3 regions of the Ralstonia sp. 25C genome follow, and region 3 is predicted to be linked to each of the others. Evidence: predicted binding sites of a transcription regulator. Region 3 holds the regulator's gene; each other region holds the start of a gene.
What was found. Region 3 encodes HrcA, which represses chaperone genes, less so after heat shock. Its sites were predicted from a motif close to TTAGCACTCNNNNNNNNNGAGTGCTAA; they were not measured.

Region 1: a site for HrcA is predicted at 975-1,001, ahead of groES (co-chaperone GroES). Genes of this name have one in related genera too.
Region 2: a site for HrcA is predicted at 1,424-1,450, ahead of rpoH (RNA polymerase sigma factor RpoH). Genes of this name have one in related genera too.

Annotation. Positions count from the first base shown of each region.
Region 1 covers NZ_CP196737.1:2,949,646-2,951,847, forward strand. The annotation lists gene ACS7SF_RS13835 (TetR/AcrR family transcriptional regulator C-terminal domain-containing protein) at 1-165, shown strand, start outside; gene groES (co-chaperone GroES) at 1,093-1,383, shown strand; gene groL (chaperonin GroEL) at 1,484-2,202, shown strand, end outside.
Region 2 covers NZ_CP196737.1:2,546,891-2,549,092, forward strand. The annotation lists gene ACS7SF_RS11960 (SCO family protein) at 1-376, shown strand, start outside; gene rpoH (RNA polymerase sigma factor RpoH) at 451-1,380, opposite strand; gene ACS7SF_RS11970 (diguanylate cyclase domain-containing protein) at 1,580-2,202, opposite strand, start outside.
Region 3 covers NZ_CP196737.1:1,183,858-1,186,059, forward strand. The annotation lists gene tauA (taurine ABC transporter substrate-binding protein) at 1-255, opposite strand, end outside; gene hrcA (heat-inducible transcriptional repressor HrcA) at 369-1,427, opposite strand; gene ACS7SF_RS05555 (NAD kinase) at 1,538-2,202, shown strand, end outside.

The sequences.
Region 1 (2,202 bases), 1.8 Mb from region 3:
CGTCGCGATGACCCTGAAGTGGCTGCTGCGCATCTGTGCGGGCTACTGGAGTCGGAGCTGTTGCTGAAGTTTCTGCTGCATGCACTCGATAACGTGCCGCCAACCCAACTCGAATCTATCGCAAGGCGCGCTATGAAGGCATTCGTTGCTGCCTATCAGGCATGAAAGGTCTAGCGCCTGCCAGGCTACAACGTATCGTTGCAACTGCGGGCGCGCGTTTGTGTTGCCTGTCCTCGTACGGGGCGCACTAAGCATGGTCAGCAGAAGGAGCGCCGGCTCTTTGCCTACTCGGCCTTTGATATTGAACTCCTCATTGGTGGCCCAAGCCTTCTTGCCGGCGCTGGCATGTGGTTCAACGGTGCTCATTCCGATCGAAAGATGGAGCGGCGCTGGCACTTCGCACTTCCTGCGATCGTCTGCTCGATCTCTCTTGCGGTACTCGGATTGTCGGACCACTCTCTGACTGCGTCCGTCATCTTGTTCTCGCTCGCAGTCATCGGTATTCAGTCGGCGGTTCCGATCTTCTGGAGCGTTCCATCCGGCTAGACGCGAGCGCTGGCCAAATTTGCCAGAGGGCGACGCTGCGAATCGGATGGATCAGCGCGGCGGCCGCGCTATTGGATATAAGTGGCAAATAGGTCACTAAGGTGGCATGGAGCTAGGTTTGGCCGGTATCCCGGCCGCACCGGCGGCTCTCCTCTTCAGGGAAAACCCGTGTTTGCGGGCCTGCTTCATTGGCGATGCAGGAACGCTCCGCAGCCGAGAAATGCAGCGCCGGGTGAAAGTCAGCGCGTTGTGTCAGACCGCTCTAGTGAACTCTAAGCCATTGAAATTAAAGAGATTGTTGGCCAGGATTGTGTACATCTGCGCCCGAGAGTTCCACATTGAGTGACCAAAGTTCCAAATTGAGTGAATCTCGACAACCCCCTCCGGGCATTCCCCATTCTTGAAATCGTAATACCCCGTCCCTATAATTAGCACTCGCCGGGCAGGAGTGCTAACAATGCCTCCGACCCCCGATGCTTTCCCGATGCGCCGCGTCTTGCGGCGCGTTTTGTGAATAAACACTCACTTTGCATTGAGGAGTTGTGTATGAACCTGCGTCCTTTGCACGACCGCGTGATCGTGAAGCGCCTGGACAACGAAACCAAGACCGCTTCGGGCATCGTCATCCCTGACGCCGCCGCTGAAAAGCCGGATCAAGGCGAAGTGCTGGCCGTCGGCCCGGGCAAGAAAGACGACAAGGGCAATGCGATCGCGCTGGACGTCAAGGTCGGCGACCGCGTGCTGTTCGGCAAGTACGCCGGCCAGGGCGTCAAGGTGGATGGTCAGGAAGTCCTGGTCATGCGCGAAGAAGACATCATGGCCGTGGTGCAAAAGTAAGCACGCGCTCGTTCGCAAGGCTTACCTGTAACCCAATCCTCATTGCCGGCGCAGCTTAAGGGCGCGCGGGCAACATCCAAAGATCTCGGAGATTCTCAAGATGGCAGCTAAAGACGTAGTGTTCGGCGACGCCGCACGTGCCAAGATGGTCGAAGGCGTGAACATTCTCGCCAACGCAGTGAAGGTGACCCTGGGCCCGAAGGGCCGTAACGTGGTGCTGGAGCGCAGCTTCGGTGGCCCGACCGTGACCAAGGACGGTGTGTCGGTCGCCAAGGAAATCGAGCTGAAGGACAAGCTGCAGAACATGGGCGCGCAAATGGTCAAGGAAGTCGCTTCCAAGACCAGCGACAACGCCGGTGACGGCACCACCACCGCAACGGTGCTGGCCCAGTCGATCGTGCGCGAAGGCATGAAGTACGTTGCCGCGGGCATGAACCCGATGGACCTGAAGCGCGGCATCGACAAGGCTGTGACGGCCGCCGTCGAAGAGCTGAAGAAGATCAGCAAGCCGACGACCACCAGCAAGGAAATCGCTCAAGTTGGCGCCATTTCGGCCAACAGCGACGAATCCATCGGCCAGCGCATCGCTGAAGCCATGGACAAGGTCGGCAAGGAAGGCGTGATCACCGTGGAAGACGGCAAGTCGCTGGCCGACGAGCTGGATGTCGTGGAAGGCATGCAGTTCGACCGCGGCTACCTGTCGCCGTACTTCATCAACAACCCGGAAAAGCAAGTTGTCCAGCTGGACAACCCGTTCGTGCTGCTGTTCGACAAGAAGATCAGCAACATCCGCGACCTGCTGCCGGTGCTGGAGCAAGT
Region 2 (2,202 bases), 1.4 Mb from region 3:
CGTCTGCCCGACCACGCTGGCCGAACTGCGCGCCGTGATGGACACCCTCGGCAAGGAAGCCGACCGCGTGCAGGTGTTGTTCGTCACGGTGGACCCGGAGCGCGATACGCAAGACCTGCTGGCCAAATACGTGCCGGCGTTCGACCCGCGCTTCATTGGCCTGCGCCCGGCCAACGAGGCGGAGTTGAAGAAGGTCGCCTCCGACTTCAAGGTGTTCTATAGCAAGGTGCCGGGCAGCTCGCCCGACAACTACACGATGGATCACACCGCGGGCAGCTACATGTTTGACCCGAAGGGCAACCTGCGCCTGTTCATCAAACACGGCCAGGGGCCGGAGCCGATCGCGCACGACATCAAGCAGCTGCTGGCCGACTGATCGACTGATCTGCCGCCAGCGCCCAAAGAAAAAGCCCGCCAACTTGGCGGGCTTTTTTACTGCGGGGAAACCGCTCAGGCAAACGCCTGCAGCGCTCCTTTCATCTTCTTCATCGCGGCCGATTCGATCTGGCGGATGCGCTCGGCTGACACGCCAAACTCGTCAGCCAGTTCGTGCAGCGTGGCGCCGCCCGATCCGTCATCGTTCACGTTCAGCCAGCGGGCTTCGATGATACGGCGGCTGCGGTCGTCCAGCTTGGCCAGCGCCGTTTCGATACCTTCGCTTTGCAGGCGATCCTGGCTGCGCGACTCAATCACGCGGGTCGGCTCGTTGTGCGTGTCGGCCAGGTAGGCGATCGGGGCGTACGACTCTTCGCCGTCATCCATCTGGCCTTCCAGCGCGATGTCGCCACCTGAGAGGCGCGTTTCCATCTCGCGCACTTCTGCGCCCTTGACGTTGAGTTCGGCCGCTACGGCGCTGATCTCGTCCGGCGAGAAGGTCGCCTGCGCATCTTGCTTGTGGCTGCGCAGGTTGAAGAACAGCTTGCGCTGGGCCTTGGTGGTGGCCACCTTGACCATGCGCCAGTTCTTCAGGATGTACTCGTGCATCTCGGCCTTGATCCAGTGCATCGCGTACGAGACCAGACGCACGCCCTGATCCGGGTCGAAGCGCTTGACGGCCTTCATCAGGCCGATGTTGCCTTCTTGGATCAGATCAGCATGCGGCAGGCCGTAGCCGAGGTAGCCGCGGGCGATCGATACGACCAGGCGCAGGTGCGAAAGCACCAGGCGGCGGGCCGAATCAATGTTGCCGGTATTACGGTAGTCACGGGCGAGGTGTTGCTCTTCCTCGGCCGACAGCATCGGCACCCGGTTGACGCTCTGGATATAGGCGTCGATGTTGCCCAGGTTGCCAGGGAACGCCAGCGCCCATCCATTGCCGGCGTTGCCGGACGGCTGGGTGGCGATTGCGGAAACGGTATTCACGGGGATGACTGCGTTCACTCAGGACTCCTGTCGAAATCCAGTGGAGGTTTGGAAAGGCATCTTAGCACTCCAACCGGATGAGTGCTAATAGGACATTTTTGTCCGGTTGATAGTTCCCGTAAATCAGGGGATTCGCCTCAATAGTGTGATGTTTGCGACGCAACAAAACAAGCCGCGCACCCAGTCATAGACTGCCGCCAGCGCCCTCGGTTCGCGCTCAGGCGGCGGTATTGCGGCCGCGTGACTTGGCCCAATAGAGTGCGCGATCCGCCTCGCGTAATGCGATGTCGGCGTCATGAACTTCGGGGCCTGGGCATGCCACGCCAATGCTGGCCGTCACATGCAAGACCACGTCGCCAGACAGCGCCATTGGGGGCCGGATGGCGCTGACGACCTTCTGTGCGGTGTGCAGCGCATCATCGGGGGCGTCGATCGGGTCGAGCAGGATGACGAATTCGTCACCTGCGAGCCGGGCGACGGTGTCGGTGCGGCGTACGGCGCGCTGCAGGCGGCGGGCGACTTCCACCAGCACGGAGTCGCCGGTGGCGTGGCCGTAGGTGTCGTTGATGTGCTTGAAGTGATCCACGTCGAGGTACAGCACCGCCATCGGCGCGGGCTGGCGTTGGCGGCGCTCGAGCGCGCCGCGCAGGCGCTCGTAGAGCTCGTAGCGGTTCGGCAGGCCGGTCAGCGCATCAAAGCGGGCCATGCGCGAGAGTTCCATCTCGCTGCGCTTGGCTTCGGTCACGTCTTGCACGAAGGTGTAGACGCCGCAGCGCCCCGCGTCGGAATCCGACTCTGCGGCATCGGGAACGAGGTGACCGCGCAGATACCGCGTGCGGT
Region 3 (2,202 bases):
AATCTGCACCGAACCCGACGCAATGGCGCGCACCACATCGGCGCCGCTGGCGAGCTGGCGGTACGTCACCTTGTAGCCGGTGGCGCGCTCGACCTCACCGGTGGCCTGGGCGTAGCGCCAGGGCAGCACCATGTCCTGATAGGCGATGACGACCTCGCGGTCAGCCGCGCGTGCGGGGGCGACACCAAACAAGGCAAACGAAACGGCCGCAGACAATGCTGCAGCCAGCAAACGGGGGATGGAGAGACCAGCCATGAAAGACTCCGGCAGAAGAGAAACGCGCACATGCGCCGGAGTCGATTGTGTGAGACGGCAGACCGCGCTGTCGTCGAAGAAAAATGGCTGAGCTTATGCAGCTCGGCCGCAGATCAATATTGGCTGAGCGTGCTCGATAGCAGCTTGGCCGTGATGTCCACGATCGGAATCACGCGCTCATACGCCATGCGCATCGGCCCGATCACGCCCAGCGTGCCGACGATCTTGCCGTCCACCTCGTACGGCGCGGTGATGACCGCCATGTCCTCGTGCGGCACGAGGCTGCTTTCGCCGCCAATGAAGATCTGCACGCCCTCGGCGCGGCTCGACACATCCAGCAGTTGCAGCAGGCCCGTCTTCTGCTCGAACACGGCAAACAGGCGCCGCAGCTTGTCCATGGAAGACGACAGGTCTTCCACATCGAGCAGCTTGCGCTCGCCGGAGATCACCACCGGCTCTTCTTCCGACACAGCGCTGCTGCCCGCCTCCACCGCCGCCTGCATCAGCGAGGTCATGTCGGCCTGCAACGCAGACAGCTCGCCGCGCAGGCGCTCGCGCACGGCGTCGAAGGTCAGGCCGCCGTAATGCGCGTTGATGTAGTTGGCCGCCTCCACCAACTGCGACGGGGTGTATGGCGTATCGGTGTGGATGATGCGGTTCTGCACGTCGCCCTCGGGCGTGACGACGATCAGCAGGATGCGGTTTTCCGACAGCCGCAGGAATTCGATTTGCCGGAACGCGTGCGAGCGGCGCGGCGTCATCACCACGCCGGCAAACTGCGACAGGTTGGACAGCGTCTGCGCCGCCGCCGCAATCACCCGCTGCGACGATTCCGACCCATGCGACGCCAGTTGCGTGCGCACCTGCTCGGCAATCGCGCCCACCATCTGCTGGGCCATCCGGTCTTGCGTGCTGAGCACATCCAGCGGGCTGGCGGTCAGCATGGTGTCGACGAAGAGGCGGTACCCGCGCGGCGTGGGCACCCGCCCGGCCGAGGTGTGCGGGCTGGCGATGAAGCCCATCTCCTCCAGGTCCGACATCACATTGCGGATGGTGGCCGGCGACAGATCGAGCCCTGAATACTTCGACAAGGTGCGCGAGCCGACAGGCTGCCCCTCGGCGATGTACCGTTCGATCAGGGTCTTGAGGAGGATGGTGGCGCGCTTGTCCATGATTCTTCAATTTTACGCAAAATCAGCGCCAACCTACGGGTGATGTGGGCGTTTCTCGTCAAACACGGTCAAACGTGGCGGGGGTCATATCGATATGGTGTAATGCGCGCATGTCGATTTCCCCATCTGCCGTGGCCCCGCAAGCTCCCGCCGCCCCCTCCGGTTCACCCAGTTCACCGGCTGCGCCTGGTTCGCCCGCCGCGCCGTTCAAGACGGTTGCGCTGGTGGGCCGGTATTCGGCCGCCAACATTGCCGGCCCGCTCATGGAACTGGCGTCGTGCATCGCCGCCAGCGGCCGCGACATCGTGTTCGAGCGCGAAACGGCGCTCAATATCGGCGTCCAGGATTACCCGGCGCTGCCGCCCGAAGACATGGCACGACAGGCCGACGTGGCCGTCGTGCTCGGCGGCGACGGCACGCTGCTGGGTATCGGCCGCCACCTGGCTGGCGCAAACGTGCCCGTGATCGGCGTCAACCACGGACGGCTCGGCTTCATGACCGACATCCCGTTCGACGACGTGCACAACGTGCTGCCCGCCATGCTGGCCGGCCAGTACGAATCGGAAACGCGCACGCTGCTGCAAGCCCAGGTGGTGCGCGACGACGATGTCATCTTCTCCGCCCTCGCCTTCAACGACGTGGTGGTCAACCGCTCGGGCATTTCGGGCATGGTCGAGCTGGCGGTGTCGGTGGATGGCTTCTTCATGTACAACCAGCGTTCGGACGGCTTGATCGTCTCGACGCCCACCGGGTCGACGGCGTATGCGTTGTCGGC